Regions from separate parts of the Amylolactobacillus amylotrophicus DSM 20534 genome, predicted to be linked through region 4. Evidence: predicted binding sites of a transcription regulator. Region 4 holds the regulator's gene; each other region holds the start of a gene.
What was found. Region 4 encodes NrdR, which represses ribonucleotide reductase genes. Its sites were predicted from a motif close to ACACNATATATNGTGT; they were not measured.

Region 1: the regulator NrdR is predicted to act here: its motif matches at 1,402-1,417, upstream of FC62_RS02935 (vitamin B12-dependent ribonucleotide reductase).
Region 2: the regulator NrdR is predicted to act here: its motif matches at 2,444-2,459, upstream of nrdH (glutaredoxin-like protein NrdH).
Region 3: the regulator NrdR is predicted to act here: its motif matches at 1,743-1,758, upstream of FC62_RS06660 (deoxynucleoside kinase).

What each region holds. Positions count from the first base shown of each region.
Region 1 covers NZ_AZCV01000002.1:19,740-24,945, forward strand. The annotation lists gene FC62_RS02935 (vitamin B12-dependent ribonucleotide reductase) at 1-1,348, opposite strand, end outside; gene FC62_RS02940 (nucleoside 2-deoxyribosyltransferase) at 1,556-2,035, opposite strand; gene FC62_RS02945 (aminoglycoside 6-adenylyltransferase) at 2,038-2,904, opposite strand; gene FC62_RS02950 (methylated-DNA--[protein]-cysteine S-methyltransferase) at 2,943-3,467, opposite strand; gene FC62_RS02955 (DUF1048 domain-containing protein) at 3,504-3,836, opposite strand; gene FC62_RS02960 (PadR family transcriptional regulator) at 3,836-4,162, opposite strand; gene FC62_RS02965 (rhodanese-like domain-containing protein) at 4,311-4,607, opposite strand; gene FC62_RS02970 (rhodanese-like domain-containing protein) at 4,685-4,984, opposite strand; gene FC62_RS02975 (SHOCT domain-containing protein) at 5,149-5,206, shown strand, end outside.
Region 2 covers NZ_AZCV01000008.1:33,863-39,068, reverse strand. The annotation lists gene nrdE (class 1b ribonucleoside-diphosphate reductase subunit alpha) at 1-1,781, opposite strand, end outside; gene nrdI (class Ib ribonucleoside-diphosphate reductase assembly flavoprotein NrdI) at 1,762-2,142, opposite strand; gene nrdH (glutaredoxin-like protein NrdH) at 2,142-2,372, opposite strand; gene FC62_RS07005 (LVIS_2131 family protein) at 2,688-3,320, shown strand; gene FC62_RS07000 (DUF2187 family protein) at 3,382-3,591, opposite strand; gene FC62_RS06995 (guanylate kinase) at 3,672-4,229, shown strand; gene FC62_RS06990 (C40 family peptidase) at 4,375-5,206, shown strand, end outside.
Region 3 covers NZ_AZCV01000007.1:14,710-19,915, reverse strand. The annotation lists gene yaaA (peroxide stress protein YaaA) at 1-341, opposite strand, end outside; gene FC62_RS06670 (VOC family protein) at 420-797, shown strand; gene FC62_RS06665 (HAD family hydrolase) at 801-1,406, shown strand; gene FC62_RS06660 (deoxynucleoside kinase) at 1,817-2,461, shown strand; gene FC62_RS06655 (endonuclease/exonuclease/phosphatase family protein) at 2,585-3,664, shown strand; gene FC62_RS06650 (matrixin family metalloprotease) at 3,759-4,439, opposite strand; gene FC62_RS06645 (gluconokinase) at 4,556-5,206, opposite strand, start outside.
Region 4 covers NZ_AZCV01000006.1:19,571-24,776, forward strand. The annotation lists gene dnaI (primosomal protein DnaI) at 1-221, opposite strand, end outside; gene FC62_RS06295 (DnaD domain protein) at 232-1,617, opposite strand; gene nrdR (transcriptional regulator NrdR) at 1,630-2,097, opposite strand; gene coaE (dephospho-CoA kinase) at 2,100-2,711, opposite strand; gene mutM (bifunctional DNA-formamidopyrimidine glycosylase/DNA-(apurinic or apyrimidinic site) lyase) at 2,708-3,535, opposite strand; gene polA (DNA polymerase I) at 3,545-5,206, opposite strand, start outside.

The DNA.
Region 1 (5,206 bases), on a different contig from region 4:
CCTTTTGACCGTAAGCAGTTGCATTCGTCATCTCGTTTGCGTTATCGATGAAGAAAATTCCGGGTTCAGCAGAGTAGGTTGCACAAAAAGTAATCAAATCCCAAAGTTCACGAGCTTTAATTGTTCTGTAGGTTTTGACGGCGTGACCCATTTTTTCCCATTCACGCACATCACCGACATCCTGCCACTGCTCGTCATAGATGGCCATCTCCGCTTCATCGTAGTTATCGACGTCTGGAAATCTTAGTTCATAGTTGCCATCAGTTTTAACAGCCTCCATGAATTCCTTCGTTAAACAAACCGAAATATTTGCTCCGGTCAAGAAGTCAGCATTTTGAACGGAATAGCTACCACCTAGACGGAGCTTCTCCTCAATCTCGTGTTTGAACTGACTCTCTTCAGTATGCTCAATTGCCTCTTGGTAGAAGGCTTGCTCATCAGAAGAGAGTGGCTTGAAGTCTAGCTTTTCACTCGCTAGTCGCCGGACCAACTTGCTCTTACTGTTGTTAATCAAGTACTGCAATACTGACGGATTTTGGATTTTGGCTAAAATAAATTCGAAGATGTCTGGGTGCCAGTCGGCCAACATGATCATCTGGGCCCCACGACGAGATCCGCCCTGTTCAACCAAGTGAGTTAAGTTGGCCAGGTCATTCAGCCAGGAAATAGCCCCGGAGGATTTACCATTGACACCATGGACCACTGCAGCCTTTGGCCGCAACGTTGAACCATTCGTCCCGACACCGCCACCGCGACTCATGATTTCCATTACTTCCTGTCTGTGCTTGGCTAGCCCACCACGTGAGTCCTGGATGAACGGCATCACGTAGCAATTAAAGTAGGTCACCTCAGAGTTTGTCCCCGCCCCGTAGATAACTCGACCGGCAGGAATAAAGTTCTGGTGCACGAGTTCATGGTAGAAATCTTTTTCGAGCTGGGCTTCATCACTAGCTGCTGCACTGTGAGCAATTCCTGTGGCTACCCGCTTAGCAACTTGTTCGTAGAATAACTCTAGTGGTTTCTCAATCTCCGTTTTACGACGGGTCACAATGCCATCAGCCTCATCTAGTACGCCACGGAATTCTTCCTCGACCAATATCTGGACGATCTCACCATTAATCTCGGTCACGTTACCAATACCACGCGTGGGGTAATTGGGATCATCCTTCACGGTAAGCACGACCAGATCACCTACAGCTAACGTGCTGTTACTAGGATCTTTATAGGTATACCTGTCGAGCATAATTAGGCGCGCAATGCCGGTAAAAGTCATGTGCATATCTGGCGTAATTAGCGTAATTTCAGGAAAATTTTGTGTAATAATCGTATTGAGGTTCGTATAGTCCATAACTCTTGCTCCTTGGTTAATCTACTATATTTTGTGGTGCATAATTCAATTCTATACTATATAAGGTGTAATTCAAGACTTTAAAAAATAATTTTTCTGTGCTATGGCACACACGAAGGCAACTATTTAATAACCAAATTCTGCCAAAGCACTTAAAAAAACCTGTTAGATTTTGTTAATCTAACAGGTTTTGACCGTCCGGAAAATTTATTTAAGATAATCCCGTAAGCCAGAGACTAAATCCTTGCTGCTACTGTATACTTGACCGTTTTGTTTGATTAAGCCAATCACAAAGAGGTTGATGTATGCAAACTGACTCTCTGCTACCTCCTGTAACGCCTCTAGCTTAGCCTGATTCGTTGCCCCCTGTTGCCGTGAGTCCGTGTAGAGACCGACCACCGGGATGTTTTTGCCGAAAGCTAGCCCAATCTCAGCCGCCACACCGGCATCAAGCCCTACTCCGTCCAGAACCGCTACCACCAAATCACTGGCTACTAACTCGTTCGTATCACCTTTTGCGATAGCGATGCTGTCTGCATAAGCGTTCTTGTCATTGATACTGGCGTTCTCCTGGGGTAAGTAGACCTCTACATTAGGATATTCATTTCTAATCTGTTCGACCATATAGGCGTTATAACGGGCTTCTTGCTCAGAAAAAAGACCGTTTGCAAAATAAATTTTCGTCACAATTAATTCTCCAATATCTTCTTTAGTTTAGTATTAGTATATTCCATCACGCGCTCACCAGAAGTAGGATCATAGTCCAAACCGATTTGTTGTGCATTCTGGATTGCCAGGGCCTGGTACTGTTCCTGGATCTCTACCATATTCTGCGCCACCGTCTCTAGACTCGACATGTTGCTAAAGCGCCGCAACTCATCCTGCTCGGCTACAGTCAGGTACGAAAAGAGATCGCCCACGTTCTTGCCGAGGTTAACCTGGAAATCGTGCTCGAAGGCTACTCGCCATTCGACCTGCATGAGGTACTCACCCAGAATTCCGTCGAAGTAATGGTCTACGGCGTAAAAAAATTGATTGCGCAATATTCCCTTAACGACGTACGGACCAATCCACCAGAATTCATTGGTTCGCCGGAAGAAGAAGCCCTGGGACGGTTTCTTGCGGAAGTAGCGCCGATCATCTTGGACCAACTCTAATCCGGCTAATATGTGTGCGGGATCAAACAGCACCTGTGCAATTGGATCAGCTTTAGCCCAGGCACCAATCTCAGATTCTGGTACCAGACCCAAATCCAGTCGATTGCCATCAGTGAACAGCATTAAGAAGTTAAATCTCTTCGTATAATCGATTGGTCTTGGGGTAAGATCCATCGGGGTCTGCATTACAATTCGTTCCCCAAATTCATCAAGCCAACCACGCTCATCAATTAAATGTTGCATCTGATCATCTGGCACCACATAAATGATGTCGAAATCGGTAAATTCATCACTTCTTGCCTTATAGACCCGTGAGCCATTGGCAGCAATCGCCCGCACAACACCAAGCTTCTCCGCCACAGCAAAGATCAGTTGTCTCATCTCAGCCTTAGTTCGCATTTTCACACAACCCTTCCACAATTATTGTTTAGTTAAAATTACCTCTTTGGATACTTTAAATTAGCAACAGCTACTCCCTCATGCTCTAACAGTTTAACTTTCCTGTCTAGCCCACCACTATAGCCGGTAAGTTGCCTATTTTGGCCCAGCACCCGGTGACAGGGAACTAGGATGACAAGTGGATTTCTTCCTATTGCTCCACCTACCGCCTGTGAGCTCATCGACTTTTGACCCAGGCGTTTGGCGCATTTGACCGCGATATCCCGATAAGTGGTTGTTTGTCCATAAGGAATCTGACTGATCTCGGACCACACAACTTTGGCAAACTCGCTGCCTGTTGTCCTAGTCCTCAGAACAGAAACATCCGGTTCTAAGCCAGCGAAATAATCTGTTAGCCAGTCCTTAGTTCGGGATAATAGTTCGTTATTAGCATCTAAGTGCGCAGTTTGTTCAATCTTACTCAAAAGTTCTTTCGTCAGGAAATCAATCCCGGTCAGATTCTCACCGTCACTGCGGAGTAACAGTGTGCCAAGCGGTGAGTCAGTTAGGCTGTATAAGTCCATCGTTAGTACCCCGTTTCTTAAGCGGTATTATTTACCCTATTCAAGCTCTTTAATGGTTCTTCTCAACTTATTCTGTTGCTTGACAATCCACATCTGTTCGGGGTAATTATTCACTAATTCGGTCGCAAATTCAACCGAATCTTCGCCAACGACATCCTTCAGTGGCACATTGTCCGCTGCAGCTTGTTCGAAAATTCCTAAACCATCATAGATTACCGTCATAATACCATCACCTGCTGCGAAATTGTAAATATAGCGCTCAATAGCTGCATAAGCCACCGCGTAATCATGGGGTAACTTGGCCAATCTCGCCTTGTATTCACTATATTCCTTCTTATCTCCGACCAACTTCTTTAAAATATTCTCCATTAATGTGTCTCCCTCAGTTGTGTCAATTTAGTACCAATAAAATCCCACTTCACCCAGAAATCATCTAAATATGCCTTTCCAGCCTCATTCAATGAGTAGAATTTACGCATTGGTCCCTGATCCGACTTTTTCTTCTCAATGGTCACGAGTCCCTTTTTCTCTAACCTAAGTAGAACAGTGTATACTGTTCCCTCCACCAGGTTATCAAAGCCGAGGCTTACCAGATAACTGGTAATTTCGTAGCCATAGGTTGCCTTCTTATTCTTGATTGTCTGTAATAGAACACCTTCTAGTATGCCCTTTAGAATCTCGGTCATTCCTTCCAATTAGTACACCACCCGTCAGATATTTAACTATATTGTGCTGTTAAGTACCACTATATAGTATCGTGAAGTAGATAAGTTGTCAATTATGTGCCCCCACTTGAGCGCAAAAAAAAGACCCGTAGGTCTTTGCTGATTAATTCATGTTTAATTATGCAACTTCATTTGCAATCTGGTTCATGCCACCTAAAACGTTAATCACATTAAAGTGTAGTTGTGCCAGAAATTCCGTTGCGGTAAAGGACCGACTACCAGAACGACAAATAACGTAGTACAACTCGTTTTGGTCTAATTCATCAACGCGAGCACCCATTTCACTCACAGGAAAGTTAATGGCGTTTGGAATATGGTGTTGTTGATACTCGTCTTCCTCGCGGACATCAAGGACGTTGACCGAGCCTTGCTGCAATAAAAGTAAAAATTCTGCACTAGAAATTGACTCAACCACAAAGATTTCCCCCCAACAGTTATCTCTAACCATTATTAAACAGGGATTTGCAGTGCTTGTCAATTATCTTTTGTGAATTATTGCTCTAACTGACCTGGCCAAGCCTTAATACCGCCAACTAGTTCAACCACGTCAAACTCTTGACTAGCTAAGAACGCCGTCACCACTTGTGAACGATGGTCAGTGTGTGCGACAAAATAATATGTTTGCTCTGAATCTATTCTCCCCAAGTACGTGACAATATCACGAATTGGAATGTTAATTGAGCCCGGAATATGACCAGAATTGAACTCCGGTGCCTCACGGACATCAACTATTGGGGGATTGCTCGGAAAAATATTTTCGTAAAAATCGCTCATGGACATTTGCTTACTCATGCTGAACACCATCTTCTTCCTCATTTGCCTTAATTATATCAGGCGAATAAGGAAAGCGTTATTGGTAAACGTTTTCAATTTAAAAATACAATCTTACATCGATTTCATGCTATACTAATTTTAAATTTAATTTTCATCTGACAGGGAGAATGGGGAGGTAAGTTATGGTAAGTATTTTCAATTCAAAGCATATTCACTTTAATACGGGGCACGATTTCGATG
Region 2 (5,206 bases), on a different contig from region 4:
GCTGAAGTATCGTTGATGTATGAAATTGAACCTGTTGGCGCAACCGCTAAACGGTATGCGTTGTATAGCCCTGTGGTTTGGATTTTATTCTTTAATTCTACCCAATCTGCCTGAGTTGGCACAAAGATATCCTTAAAGAGTTCCTTGACACGCGCTCTAGTTGGGACAAAGCTGTTATTCAGATATTGGTCGAAGTATTCACCTGTTGCATAAGTTGATTTGGCAAAATTAGCGAACGTTTCATTGCGCTCCGTAGCAATGTGGTTACTCTCGACGAGTGACCAGTAGTTTAAAAGCATGAAGTAAACACTGGTAAACTCAATTGCATCCTTTGAGCCATAATCGATCTGGTGGGTTGCGAGAAACGTGTGGAGTCCCATTGCACCTAGTCCAATTGAGTGGCTGAGCTCGTTACCACGGGCGATTGATGGAACGGCGGTAATGTTTGATGTGTCTGAGACAAATGTTAGTGCGTCTACCATTGCACGGACAGAAACACCAAAGTCTGGGCTTTTCATCAAGTTACCAATGTTAGTTGAACCGAGATTGCAACTAACATCCGTACCCATCTGGGTATAGTTCTGTGCGTCATCCAGGCTTGATGGGACTTGAACCTGTTGAATTTCTGAACAAAGATTACTCATGATAATCTTACCGTCGATTGGGTTAACACGATTAACGGTGTCGATGTTTAAAATATAAGGGTAACCTGATTCCTGCTGCAGCTTGGAAATTTCATTTTCTAGCTCGCGCGCCTTAATTGGGTATTTTTTGATTTCGGGGTTCTGCACCATGTTGTCATATTCAGCTGTAATATCTACGTATGAGAATGGTGTGCCGTAGATGCGCTCAACGTCGTAAGGGGAGAAGAGGTACATCGTATCGTTATTCCGAACTAACTCGTAGTATTTATCAGGCACGACAACGCCAAGAGATAACGTCTTTACGCGGATCTTCTCATCGGCATTTTCCTTCTTTGCAGATAGGAAGTTGATGATGTCTGGGTGGAAAACATTGAGGTAAACAGCCCCGGCACCTTGCCTTTGGCCCAATTGATTTGAGTAGGAGAAGGAGTCTTCCAGCAGCTTCATCACTGGTAAGACGCCGCTTGACGCACCCACAATTCCCTTAATTGGTGCTCCAGCTTCACGCAGGTTCGAGAGTGTAATGCCGACACCACCGCCAATTCGTGACAGTTGCAGCGCCGAGTTGATGCCACGACCGATTGAGTTCATGTCATCGGTAATTTGAATGAGGAAACAGGACACAAATTCGCCCCGCCGTTTCTTGCCCGCATTCAAAAAACTCGGTGTCGCCGGCTGGTATCTTTGGTTGATCATTTCATCGGCTAACTGAGTTGCCAGCTGCTCGTTCCCATTAGCATAATAAAGGGCATTGAAAAATACCCGGTCTTCGAAAGTCTCTAGATATTCGGACTTGTCGTCACTCTTCAGGGCGTACTGGTTGAAAAACTTGTAGGCCGCCATAAATGATTTGAAGTGGAAATTGAAGTCCCGCAGGCGTTTGTACAGTTGTTCCAGGAACTCTGATGTGTATTTCTGCAGAAACTCTGCTTCGATATAGTTGTTGTCGACCAAATAAGTTAGGCGTTCCTGCAGGTTGGCGAATTGTTTGAGGTTTGGCTCGACGTTCTCTTTGAAAAAGGCTGCCAGTGCCTCGCGGTCTTTCTCCAATGGGATTTTCCCATCAATAGGTCGGTTTAATTCGTTGTTTAATTTAAAATATGTTACATCTTGAATGTTAAGCTTCTGTAGACTCATAGTTCGCCACTATCTCCTTTACGCGCGCCACATCAGTCGGCGTGCCATTGAATTCGAAATCATAAAGAATTGGTGCTTTTAAGCTGTTGGCAATGTCTTTTGCCGTGTGGATGTATAACTGATTGAAGTTTCTATTACCCGTGCCAATCACGCCAACGAGGTTCTCCTTGTTCGAACCGAAATTGAGGAAGTCGATGACGGAGTCCATCATGTTGTCGTCGTATGCGGGGACAATTAAAATAAAAGGCTGGTCCATGTCGTGATATGGATCAGCATCGTCTATCTCGTAAGCATCAAGTTCAGTCTTCTTGATGAACCGTCTGGTTTGCCCAGTAACCGTGTAGTACGCAATTTCAACCATTATTTTACAAGACCCTTAAGCTGTTCTGGTCTGAAACCGACAATTGGGTTTTCATCTTTAGGGAAAACAACAGGAACACTCTTGAAGCCGAGGCTCTTTAAATACGTAATTGCGTCTGGGTCAGAGTTGATATTCTTCTCTTCGTAGTTGATATGGTGTTCTTTTAAGAAGCGTTTAGTCATTTTGCACTGAACACAATCATTCTTAGTATATACAGTAATATTACCCATAATGTCCTCCACTCACAATTTTAAAAAGTCAATCCTTTTTGTGAGATTTTTTGTATTTTTTTGGCATCCAGACACAAGATGTTGTATGGAATTGAATGTCTGAATACTAGTTAATGTGATTGTCTGATTTTTTGCCTTGATTGTCAATAGTAAATCCTTGGATTTGTTATTTTATTAATTGGTTTATCTAAATATAGTACGTGGAATAGGATATTTGCTCAACTGCATAAAATTTTGGTCTATTTTTGATTTCTTTTTGGTGACCTTGCATCTTTTTTCCCTTATACTCATAATTGAAGTAATTGGAGGGATTCTATGAAATCTGCTTATAACTATATCGGTGTTTTTGCCTGGATAATTGTTTTTCTGTTGCTCGTATTTATTATCCAGAATATTCGTAAACGTCATATCAAGATGATTGTCATGGACCATGTGCGTTTCTCTGTCAAAAATCTGGTACTTGATGTCCTGGAAATTGTGGTTTGGGGCGGACTCCTGGTTTCGATGAGTATCGTAACATTCTTTGATAATCCATCATTAAATGACCATGCGCGCATCACGGATAGTGTTAAGTTCCGCCCGTTAATTATGACGGTTGACCAAGATAAATCCTTCTATGTTAAGGTGAACACCGTACAAAGCAGGGACTCAAAGGTCGAATATACTCTCCTTAGCGACGGCAACAAAATCACGATTAACGGAGCAAACTCCTCTATCTCAGACGGCGCGAGCCCATTATCGCCGGCCGCAAGTGCCTATCCGTTTGACGAAAAGGTATTGGTTAAGATGGATCAAAATTACCAAAAGGCCTATCTGGCAACCTATGTTGCCAGGTATAAAAAAAATTGGCGTAACGGCTTAGGACTAAGTGCTGGCAGGGTAGCAACTGAATATTATCTGATTCGGATACCTGATCAGACGTTTGTGAAAGATCAACAGACCAAATAAATAAAGGCTTACTCATCTGAATGAGCAAGCCTTTATTCATGTTTTGTAGTGAAGTTGAGTGCTACTTTGCTTTCTTAATCGAGCTCAGGTTGACCACGATTTTATTATTTAATTCGGAAACTGCTGTGTTATCTTCGGCTTCATTTGAGACGATTTCCAGTAATACCGAATTTTCATAGATTTTTTCAACTTTACCAGTGAATGGCTTCTTAATATCTTCTTTAACAGTTGCACTTACGGTTTGACCAACTTCGAGTTCTTCTTTTTTCATGAAACAACCGCCCTCTTTAATTTTTTGCAATAGGAAAATAGTATTATATCTTGCACCATTTTTCAAGTAGGAGAATCAATATGAAGAAATTAATTATTATTGCCGGCCCAAGTGGTGTTGGGAAAACCACCATTAGTCGGTATCTCACCCAAAAATACAACATACCACGGGTAATCACTCATACCACGCGACCACTGCGTTCTGGGGAACAGGACGGCGTTGATTATTATTTCGAGAGTGCCGACAGCTTTCGCCAACTGCACTTCTTTGAACACGTTAAATACGGTAGCTATCAATATGGTTCTTCAAGGGAATCATTGCAGAAATCCTTTGAAAAGAGCGATATCGTCTCACTAATAGTTGAAACGGCAGGCGTTCACACCTACCTGCAGGAGCTACCAGCGCAGGCTGTGTTCGTCTATTTGACTGTCTCAGAACCTGCCGAGTTAGCGCAACGGCTTGAGGAGCGGGGCGACACGAAAAGTCAGATTGAGAAGAGGCTGCACAGTCCGGAATTCAAGCGTGATTTAGCACTTGACGATGATCTTTTACAGCGGGCGCACATCATCAAGAACGACAGTTTAGATGCTGCTAAAGCAGCGATTGATCAACTGATTGAGTCGCTAACTAATGTTTAAATAATCAAAAAAACACTTAAGAAAGAAATAAAGTGTAACCAAAGGGCTTTTATTCTGTAACAGTCTCGAAATATCACGAGGTTACAATAATCTTCGTTAGTAAGAAAAGGTCTAGACACCTGGACGTAAAAACGGGGGAAATAAATTGAATAAATTTAAATCTAATGTGACGAAGATTTCTGCTGCAGCATTACTGGGTACTTTTGGCCTGGTAGCAGCACAACAAGTAAACTCAAATATTACATCAAATACTGTAGAAGCAGCAACAGAAGTTGGTAAAATTAACTATAAACCTGGTTACAGCCTGGCTGTTAGAAAGTCACCTAGCGTTGGTAATAACCTTACTGGTCAATATCTAAAACACGGTACTAGGTGGAAGATTATCCGCTATACAACGGATACTAATGGTGTTAAGTGGGCGGATTTAGGAAAGAATGACTGGGTTGAAGCGAAGTACCTAGTAGCATCATCAACTGCTCTTTCAAGTGCAAGTACAGTTCCAGCAGTTGCAAAGACTAGTACTCAAGTACAAGTTTATCGTGATGCTGACAAAACAAGAGCTGCACAAACACTTAATGCAAACACAAGGTGGAAAGTTATTCGCGCTACTGTAAACACTCAGGGTGTTACAATGTATGACCTTGGGAACAATGATTGGGTTGAAGCCAGTGCATTGACTGCAAATAATACTCTGAATATTTATTCAACCTCAGTTAAGGTTGTTCAGATTAAGACTGGCTACACTGCTTCAATTTACAGTAATCCTAATAATCCACAATTAACTGGTCAAAAGCTTACTTCAGGTTCTAAATGGAAGGTGATTCGTGCTGCTCAAAGTGTTAATGGAGAGGTCTGGTATGATCTTGGTAACAACGATTGGGTTCAATCTAGTTATGTTTCTGATGTTACTTCAGCATCACAAAGTTCGGACAGAAATGTTAAAATCCAAGCAGTAATCAACTTAGCTAAGCAACAAC
Region 3 (5,206 bases), on a different contig from region 4:
AATACGCCATAGAAGCCCGATAAGATGCGCAAGTTCTGGTCGACGTACTCGAGTGCATCCTTGGTGAATAAATCCGGTGCCATATACTGATACTGGATACCGACGTAGCTAGTAAGCGCCGGCGTGACGTGTTCTGTCAGTTTCATCTCCTGTAGCCAGGCGAAGTTCGGGCGGGCAAGGCGGTCGCTGCAGTGCCACATTTCTTTTGCCGCGGCATAATCGAGTGCCTTCATCGCAGCCAAAATCTCCTGGGCTTCGGCGAGAAATTGCGGTTGCCGTCTCGCTCGAAAGCTCTCGCTTTGGTTCGTCATTTTCTTGGCTGGTGCAACAATAATTTTCATGGTCAAACAATCCTTTTACTGATTTAATGGAAGTTGATAACGATTACAAAATAATTAGCTGTAGATGGAGTGAAACAAATGAAATTAGAACATATCGCAATTTGGGTCAATGATTTGGAGACAATGAAACAATTTTATGAGCACTATTTCAATACACTAGCGAGTGCCCGCTACGAGAACGTAAAGACCGGCTTCTCGTCGTATTTCCTCAAATTTGCGACGGGCGGTCGCATAGAACTCTCACACAAGGACAACATCAATAAACGGGCCCCAGATGTCCTAGGCTACGCACACATCGCTATCTCACTGGGTGAGAAGCAGCGAGTCGATACGCTTGCTGCACAATTTGTAAACGACGGCTTTAACCTACTTAGTGGTCCACGAACGACGGGCGACGGGTATTACGAGGCTGTGATTGAGGACCCAGAGGGCAACCTAATAGAATTGACGGTGTAACTGATGATTAGAGCAATTGCGACAGACATGGACGGGACATTTCTAAATTCCGCCAAGAATTATGACCGGGAACAATTCGACAGGGTCTACGCCAAAATGTGCCAACAGGACATTAAATTCATTGTCGCCAGCGGGAATCAATATGAACAACTCAAAGCTTTTTTCCCCGGCAAGGCGGACGAGATTGCCTTTGTGTCGGATAACGGTTCCCAAATATTCGAACACGACCAACTGGTCAACGCCACAACAATTCCCAGACCAGTTGTCACGCATATTTTAGCAGACGTCTTTAAATTGGAGAGTCTTAAACACGTGACGCTTAGTGGCTTGCGGTCAGCCTACATCCTCGAAAGTGCAACACCAGCTGGTCGACAAAATGCACGCCAATATTACTACACGCTGAAGGAAGTCTCTGACTTTCCAACCGTCGACGACGATATCAGCAAAATCAATCTGTTGGTGGATGATGCCGTTAAGGATTCGGTTACTGCGACCATCAACGAGCGTTTTCCCACCGCTGCTAGCATGTACTGTGGCCGGTCGGTTAGACCAGTTAAATCCTGCTCGTTCAAACGCTCAATATACTCTTCCGTATTCTTATTTAAGTAATTAGCAGGATCAACGACGTAGCCGTTGTCTGCGTTAACCGACTGAATATTTGTTATCAAAGCTAGGACCAACAACAGTCCGAACACTAGCCCAACAAACCACGTGTGCTTGTTCAGCGCAAAATTTTTCTTATTCACAATAATTTACCCCATTATTCTATTCAATAATAACACAAGCACTTTTTTGACCAAAAAAACGCTCACGGGGCATTAGCGTTTAAGCATAGTTAGCTGGCCTTAATCAGCTAACTCAATTTAGAGGAGATAAATCGAATCTATTCTGAATTTCTTGGAGGAGAATTCATGAAAAAGATAAAAGTTTAAAATATATTGCTTGCCACCACATGTAGCGTTATTATATTAGGAGTTGACCATATTTTGTATAAGAACACTTTAGATAGAAGGAATGTGATGACCGTCATAGCTTTAAGTGGCCCAATCGGTGCCGGCAAATCAACCCTAACCAAAATACTTGCTGCAGATTTAGGCAGTCAGGCCTTTTACGAAAGTGTCGAAGACAATCCGGTGCTGCCCCTGTTCTACGCAGATCCGGCCAAATACGCCTTTCTATTACAGATTTATTTCCTAAACACACGCTTTCGGAACATCAAAGACGCGCTAGTTGCCGACAATAACGTGCTCGACCGGTCCATCTATGAGGATGAACTATTCTTTCAGATGAACGCGGACATGGGTCGGGCAAACCAGACCGAGGTAGACATCTACCGCGACCTACTGCACAACATGATGGAGGAATTGAAAACATTGCCGAAGAAGGCGCCTGATTTATTGGTCCACATCGACGTCTCCTACGACACGATGCTTAAGCGGATTACAAAGCGCGGACGCAGTTTCGAACAACTCAGTTATGATCCCACTCTCGAGACGTACTACAAGACCCTACTCGAATACTATGGTCCTTGGTATGAGAACTACAATTATTCACCTAAGATTCGAATTGATGGTGACAAGTATGATTTCGTCGAAAGCAAAGAGGATCAAACGGCGGTCATCACTCAGATCGAGGATAAATTGCACGAACTCGGACAACTATGAGTGAATGATGTAAGCATTAATTTAACGGCGGCAAGCACACATGAGGTGGTGCCGTTTTTTATTAACCGAGTATGTTATCAATTGTTAAAAACGCGCAGTACTTTTCTTGGAGGAAAAATAATTATGAAACTAAAATGGCTCTGGCAGACACTTGCTGCCATCGTTTTCATTATCCTGGTTGCGGCAGGTTCGTACCTGGCCTACGCCTACATCACGTATTACCGCTTACCTGACAATGAAAGCCTAGGGGTTAAACATAATCGGGAGAATACTGTCCAAGTTGGGCGCACCTATCACGCACAGTCGTGGAACGTTGGCTACGGCTCTTATCCACCGAGCTACTCATTCTTCATGGATGGTGGTAAGTATGCAAAGGCCTACGACAAGGCAACTGTAACCAGGCTAACCAGAGGGATTGTGAAGACCTCAAAGTCTGCAAAGGCAGACTTCTACTTCTACCAGGAGGTCGACCAAGACGGTGATCGCTCACGTCACGTCGATCAGGTTAAGCGCATCACCAACGCTTTTGCGCACACACACAGTGGTGTTTACGGACAGAACTACGATTCACCCTACCTCTTCTACCCTTTCAATGACCCCATTGGCAAGGCCAAGTCAGGTCTCATCACGTTAGCAGCTACCAGAATTGGCAAAGCTACACGCTACTCTCTACCAATCGAGACCAACTTCAATAAGTTCATCGATCTCGACCGCGCCTTTACGGTGTCTAAGCTCCCAACCGATAATGGCAAGCAGTTCGAGCTCGTCAACATTCATCTCTCGGCCTTTACGAAGGACCACAGCATTCAAGAGGCCCAGTTTGCGAAGCTCTTCAAGTACATCAACCAGGCCTATCGGGCCGGTAACTACGTGGTTGTCGCCGGAGACTACAACCACCGTTTGCTCCAAAACGCACCAGAAATCTTCCACACGACAAGTAAGGTCCAAACCTGGACCCATCTCTTCCCATTTAACAAGTTACCTGCAGGATTCTATGTACCAAGAATGGAGCTAGCTGCAGCCAAAACACCGTCTGTCCGAGCACTGGATCAGCCGTATCAAAAAGGCGAGTCATTCGTGACCCTAGTCGACGGCTTCATCCTTTCACCAAACGTTGAGGCGCAAGAAATCCATGTTGTTGATGCCGGGTTCGTCAACTCAGACCATAATCCCGTACGCTTAACCTTTAAACTGAAAAAATAGAGTAGCAACATAAACTTGCATGATATGGCAGACTAAAAGAACGTGGCGATTGGCCACGTTCTTTTTGCTTATCCTGATCAATAAAATATTCTGATTAGTTGGCGTAAATTGTCTGCAACGCCCGAATATCGACATCCTGCAGGCCAGTCTTACCCTGATCAATCGGGTACATCACCGAATTGCGATTGGTCGAGTGCGCCAGACCGAGGACATGGCCTAGTTCGTGAATCGCCACGGACAACCTAACGGCGTTTGTTCCCGCAAGATTGAGTCGCGCACTACCCCGGTTCACGACGTAAGACGTCCAACCCGTATATTTAATAATGTTTGGTCCGCCACGCCCCAGCTCGCTGAGACCGTTTTGGTTAGCAGCCTCCTCATTGGTATAAATACCAAAGGTAATCTTGTTTTCGGTATCCGCTGGGGTACCTGACTTAAGCTCTACCAAACCTGTCTCATTGTAGATTACCACCGCTTCTTCGAAAACATTGCGGACGCTCGCTGGCGCATTATCCTCGAAGACATAATAATAGACATTACTCAACTTGGTCTCGGCCACAATCGACTCGACGGGCGTCACCGCATCATCTTCAGTTGTGCCAACTGGTGCCGTATTAGTCGAATCAGCTGTCTGGTCTTTTTGGCTAGTCACCTGGGCAATTTTTTGTTCCACTAAGGGCCAGAAATTGACGCGGAGATAATCATAATTTCTGTAGACAAACAAGCCACCAATGACTAACAGCGTGAGCCAGAACATTCTCATAAATCGGCGCATCTGCTCACTCCTTTTTTAAATGATCAACTAAACATGCTTATATTACTCAGTTTACACTCAGTTGACCAGTAATCCGTCCAGCCAGGAGCCAAATTTAAGAAAAAGCCAAAAAATGATTAGCGCCGATATTGCTCGTGCACCGCGACATCAAACTTGATTTGGCGCGCATCCTTGCGTTGCATCGCTATGACAGGCTTTCCCGTCAAAAGACTGTAGAGTCCGGCAATCGGCTCATTACCCGGTGTAACGTCTAGGTCCACGCCAAGAATATCGGCTGCCAATTGTGACAACGCCGTATTTTCAAAAAAACCACCGCTTGCAGTTGTCTTCTCCTTAACCGCCACCAGCTCGGTCAATAAACGAATATTCAGGAGTACTCCCTCTACGATAGCCCGCAGCATGTCGGCTCTCGTCGTTGTGACCCAAAGATGCGTAAATTGGGCGGTTAGCGTGGCATCCCAGTAGGGAGCCCGCTCACCATTTAGAAACGGTAGGAAAAGCACCCCATTTGCTCCGATGGGGGATTCCGTCAGACTTTGACTAAGTTCTTGGTAGAAATCCTGCGCCGTTCCTTCACCCGGCGAAAAGATTTGCTTCGCCCAGTCCAAGACGACGCCACCATTATTAGTTGGTGCCCCAATAACGTAGCACTTTGGTCTGAGATAGTAGCAGAAGTTCTGTTTATGCGAGTCGAGGACAATCTCTTGGCTCACGCGGCGCACAGCGGCACTCGTGCCAATGGTCAGACTATTGCCGTTACCACTTTG
Region 4 (5,206 bases):
GTACTGTCGCTTTCTTGTTGAACCTTATCGCGCTGCGTCACAAATTCATAGACGTTTGCCGCACTTTTGTTTAGGGCATCGGGAGTTAGTTCTGCATGATGTTCCTTGATAAAAGCTTGAACTTCAGGATCCTTGAGCGCTGCTTTAATCATTTCGTCGAAATCATACTTGATTGCGCGTTCATCCAATATCTTCTGTAAAACTTTGCCAATGTTTTGCATATTAGGCTCCTTATTTTCCGTCTATTTTATCAAGTAGCTTATCCAAATACTCATCCGTAATCTTCGGATCTACAGTGGCCTTCTTCTTAGACCAATCAGTGGCAACCTCTTTCTTCTTGCCCTGTCCTTGATAATATCTGTGCTTCGTATTCTGCCCTTGCTGTTGTCTCTTATTCTCACGGTTCTTCACATAGCTTAACGCCTGCACAGCCGTTACCACGCCATTTTGGAACCAGTCATTAGCAATTCGGTCAACCAAGGCCTTAGAGAGTGTAGGTGCCATACCAAGGGTGACGTAAATCAGCATGTTAATTAGATCATCTTTCAAGCCATTTTTCTGTTTCAGCTGGTAGACAATCTGCTTCTCACTTGTGGTGACGTAGCCACCCTTCTCTTTCTTTATTCGGTAGAGGTAGTCAAGTGGCCGATATTTGTTCACACTTGTTAAGACACGTTGATCCGCTTCACTGAGGTTGTTGATCATGGCTGATACCTTGTTCACCAGTGCTTCTTTTGTGGTTGCCCGCCCACTGTGACGCACCGAGGCATGGTCCGTCAGGCTCTCATAGTTCTCAGTTAGGTTAGCTTCGATTCGCTTAATATTCAGCTTATGGTCACCGCTCGTCAATGTTAAAGTCGCTAACTGAACAAACTCCAACTCGGATAGCTGGTAGAAGTTAATCATGTCGCTGATTTGCTTCCTGTATTTATTAACTTCTGCCTCATCGATGTGGTAAGCATTAAACTGATCGATCAAAAACTGCCAATCTATTAACTTTGTAAGCTCATTCTCTCGTGTCTCCGCAATAGCATCTTCCTGCCCTAATTGCTTGTTTTTGGCAAAAGACTCTGCCGCCTCTTGAACAACAGCCGGTGGATTAATTGCGGTCTCATCCGCCATGTGAAAAACTTCGAAGAAGCCAGCCGAGACATCACGGGCATTTTCACTATCGGGAAATGTCTGTGGTGTAAAACTCTGCTGCAGTGACTTAAACAAAGGTTCACCAATCTTCTCCAGCAGTAAGCTAGAGAGTAAAAAGGTACCAAAGAAATCCTTGGCAGCAAGGGGAGCTTTCAGCTCGAAAATCAGCGCTTCACCGAGAATATCATTTTGACTGGTACTCGTCTTTAACAAAGAGACTGCCTCAAGCTTGTGGAACGCATTAAAAAGAGATTTTAAATCGATATCCAGTTGCTCTTGGAGCTGAGCAAGGCGGAGAAATTCCGAGCGAATCGGTACCCGATTAAACTGTTGGCAGAGCGTCAAATAAACACTTGTTGCCACGGCTCCAACAAGTGGTTGATAAAGTTTCATGATCACCTTCTGTTGCTCAGTATCAATTGTTAATTGATTAGCGACGTAGAAGGGTAATTTAGGATTAGTTGAAAAATACATCGAATACCTGACCTAGCTAGACTTCTTATCCTTAGACATCATTTCTTCGAGCGCCTTCATGAAGCCGCTCATATCCTTGAATTGACGGTACACACTGGCGAAGCGGATATACGCGACGTCGTCCAATTCCGCAAGTTCGTCCATGACAATTTCACCAATTTGCTTTGAGGAAATTTCATTTAAACCCTTTTTGCGGATACTGTTCTCTACCCGATCGACCAGATCACTCAGCTCATCACTCGTAATTGGCCGTTTCTCGGCAGCATGAACAAGCCCGTTAAAGATCTTCTCACGGTTAAAGGCTTCACGATTACCATCACTCTTAATTACCAGGAGTGGTGAGAGCTCGATTCTTTCAAAGGTTGTAAATCTGTAACCACAGTTCTCACATTCGCGTCGCCTTCTAATCGCTCTATTCTCGTCACTTGGTCTGCTATCGACAACACGGGATGAGTTTTGATGACAATTTGGACATTCCATAGTTATTCCTCCAACTTCGGGCTAATATTCGCCCGAAAAAAAGCTTCAAATGAGCTGGTAGTTTCTTCTATTGTACCAGTATTGTCAATTAAATAATCGGCCAGTAATTTCTTTTTTGCTAGTGGCATTTGGGCGGCAATCTTCCTCTTGGCTTCTTTTACAGTAATCGCATCGCGGGCCATCAAACGCTCAAGTTGCGTCTTGTTATCCACGTAGACCAGAAGCACATCGTCGAGGTGGGTATCAAATTTACCCTCATATAATAACGGAATATCCACGACGACGACCCTGGCATTCTGTATTGCATACTCCTGCATCTTATTCAGCAGACTGGTCTTAATAGTCGGATGTGAAAGATGATTAAGCTTACTGAGGGCATTTTGATCACTGAAAACTAGCTGAGCGAGCTTCTGCCGGTTGATTGTTTGATCGGCATTTAAGAACTGCGGACCGAACTTAGCTACTATCTTTTGCCAGTTAGCCGCACCGGGCTCCATTAGCGCGTGAGCCACCTCGTCTGCATCAATCACCGGTATATTCTTGTGGCGAAAGAGATCAGAGACCGTACTTTTGCCGCTCGCTATCCCGCCAGTTAAACCTAAATAATACGTCATTTTACAACCTGACAATGGGGACAAAAGACCGTTCCCCTACCGCTAACTTTGATTTTCTCCATAATCGTACCGCAACGTTCACACGGTTCATTTCCGTGCGAATATGCGTGGAGATGATTCTGCATGCTACCGGCATGACCGCTGGCATCGAGGTAGGTAAAGACCGTCGTACCGTGATTCTGAATGGCTAAAGTTATCTCCTCATTAATGGCCGTAAATAACTCGGCGATTTCTGCGTGTTCTAACTTATTGGCCGGAGTCAACGGATGAATCTTGCTCAGCCAAAGAACCTCATCAACATAAATATTACCAAGACCGGTCACTATCCCCTGATCCAATAACACATTCTTGATATTCTTCTTCCTGGTCTTTAGCCCTGCTTCAAAGTAATCAAGCGTGAAAGCAGCAGAATTGGGCTCTGGTCCAAGCTTACTAATTCCGGTAACCACGGCTTCCGTGCCAGTCTCAACCAGTTGGAGCCGCCCAAACTTCCGGACATCTGCATAGCGCAAGTCGGTGCCATCGGTTAACTCATATACCAAGTGTTCATGTTTATCAAGCGGTGTCTTTTGGGGAACAATGTGGTATTTACCCTCCATCCGCAAGTGCGAGACCACCGACTTGTCATTGGTTAATCTAAAGACCAGGTATTTACCAAACCGGTCCACATCAATGAAGGTCTCCCCCCGAAGACTATTAATAAATTCCTGGGCATCCCCCACAACAATTGCTTCATAGGGAATCTTTATATCTTTAATGGTCTTATTCTTAATCTGGGGAATTAGACTCTTCCGTACTGTCTCAACTTCTGGTAACTCAGGCATGATTCATCCTCACTTTACATCATACCAAGTTGGACCGTAGCCATACTCCACCTTTAGTGGCACATCCAACTTCACGGCCGAATCCATCACACTTGGTACTAATTTTTTAATTGTTTCTAGTTCTTCATCTGGCACTTCAAAAATCAATTCATCGTGAACTTGCAAAAGCATGCGCGTCTGTAACTTATTCTCAGCCAATGCTTTATTCATATTAATCATCGCAATCTTGATAATATCGGCTGCCCCACCCTGAATCGGTGAGTTCATCGCTGTTCGTTCTGCGAAAGATCGGAGGTTAAAGTTCTTCGAATGAATGTCTGGGAGATAACGTCTTCTGTGCATGATCGTCTCGACGAACCCATTTTCACGCGCACTTTTGACAGATTGTTGCATAAACTCGTGTACCTGCGGATAAGTAGCGAAATAACCTTCGATAAATTGCTTAGCCTGGCTTCTGGCAATGCCAATATTCTTAGCTAGGCCGAAGTCCGAGATGCCATAGACAATCCCGAAGTTAACGGCTTTGGCCTGGCGACGCATCAGACTGGTCACCTCATGAGGACTACTCAAGTTGAAAATGCGTATGGCCGTGTTTGCGTGAATATCAATTCCATCCATAAATGCCTGTTGCATCGTCTGATCACCGGAAACATGCGCCAGGACCCGCAGTTCAATCTGCGAATAATCACTCGAGAAGATTTGCCAACCCGGTTTGCTGGCAACAAACGCTTTCCTGATTTGTTTTCCTTCGTCTATTCTAATGGGAATATTTTGCAGGTTAGGATCGACTGACGAGAGGCGACCCGTTGCGGTCAAGGTCTGGAGGTAACGGGTATGTACCTTTCCGTCACCCATAATGACCTTCAACAGCCCGGTTACATAGGTCGATTGAATCTTATTGATTTGCCGATAATCAAGGATCTCCTGCACCACAGGACTCTGACTCTTTAGCTCTTCCAGTACCTCAACCGAGGTTGAGTAACCAGTCTTAGTCTTCTTAATTGGTGGTAGACCCAATTTATCGAATAGAATTGTACCCAGTTGTTTTGGTGAATTCAGGTTGAATTCTTCCCCCACTTCCGCGTAAATTTTCTGCTCCAGCTCTTGTAACCGCAACGCCAAATCATTTTGCATTGTAGTCAACGTCGGCGCTTTTACCGTGATACCCGTTATCTCCATTTGGGCTAGAACTTTGGCCAGAGGAATTTCAATCTCATCATACAACGAGTCTTGTTCATGCTCCGCCAGCTTCTTCAGTAGCGTTGGCTTCAAGTCACTAATCGCCATTAATTTGTTAGCGATATGTTGTAGTAATTCGGCTACTTCGGTCGGTACAGCGGTTTTTACACCCTTACCGAACACAGCCTCATCGCTCAATACACTAGTGTAATCGTATTGAGCAGCCACTGTGCTCACGTCGTTACTGTTGTTCTCATTATTAATCAGATAACTAGCCAACAACATATCATAATTTAATCCAGCGGCCGTGATACCTAATCTATTCAACGCGACCGTGGTTCTCTTCAAGTCAAAGACATTTTTCTTGATGCTTTCGTCCATTAGCATGCTTTTCACAGCCGGTTCTTGCAAAAGTGTCACGTCATCACTGACGTAAATCTGGTCTGCGACCAGCAATCCAAAACCAATTAGGTCGGCCAAGTGGTAATTTTC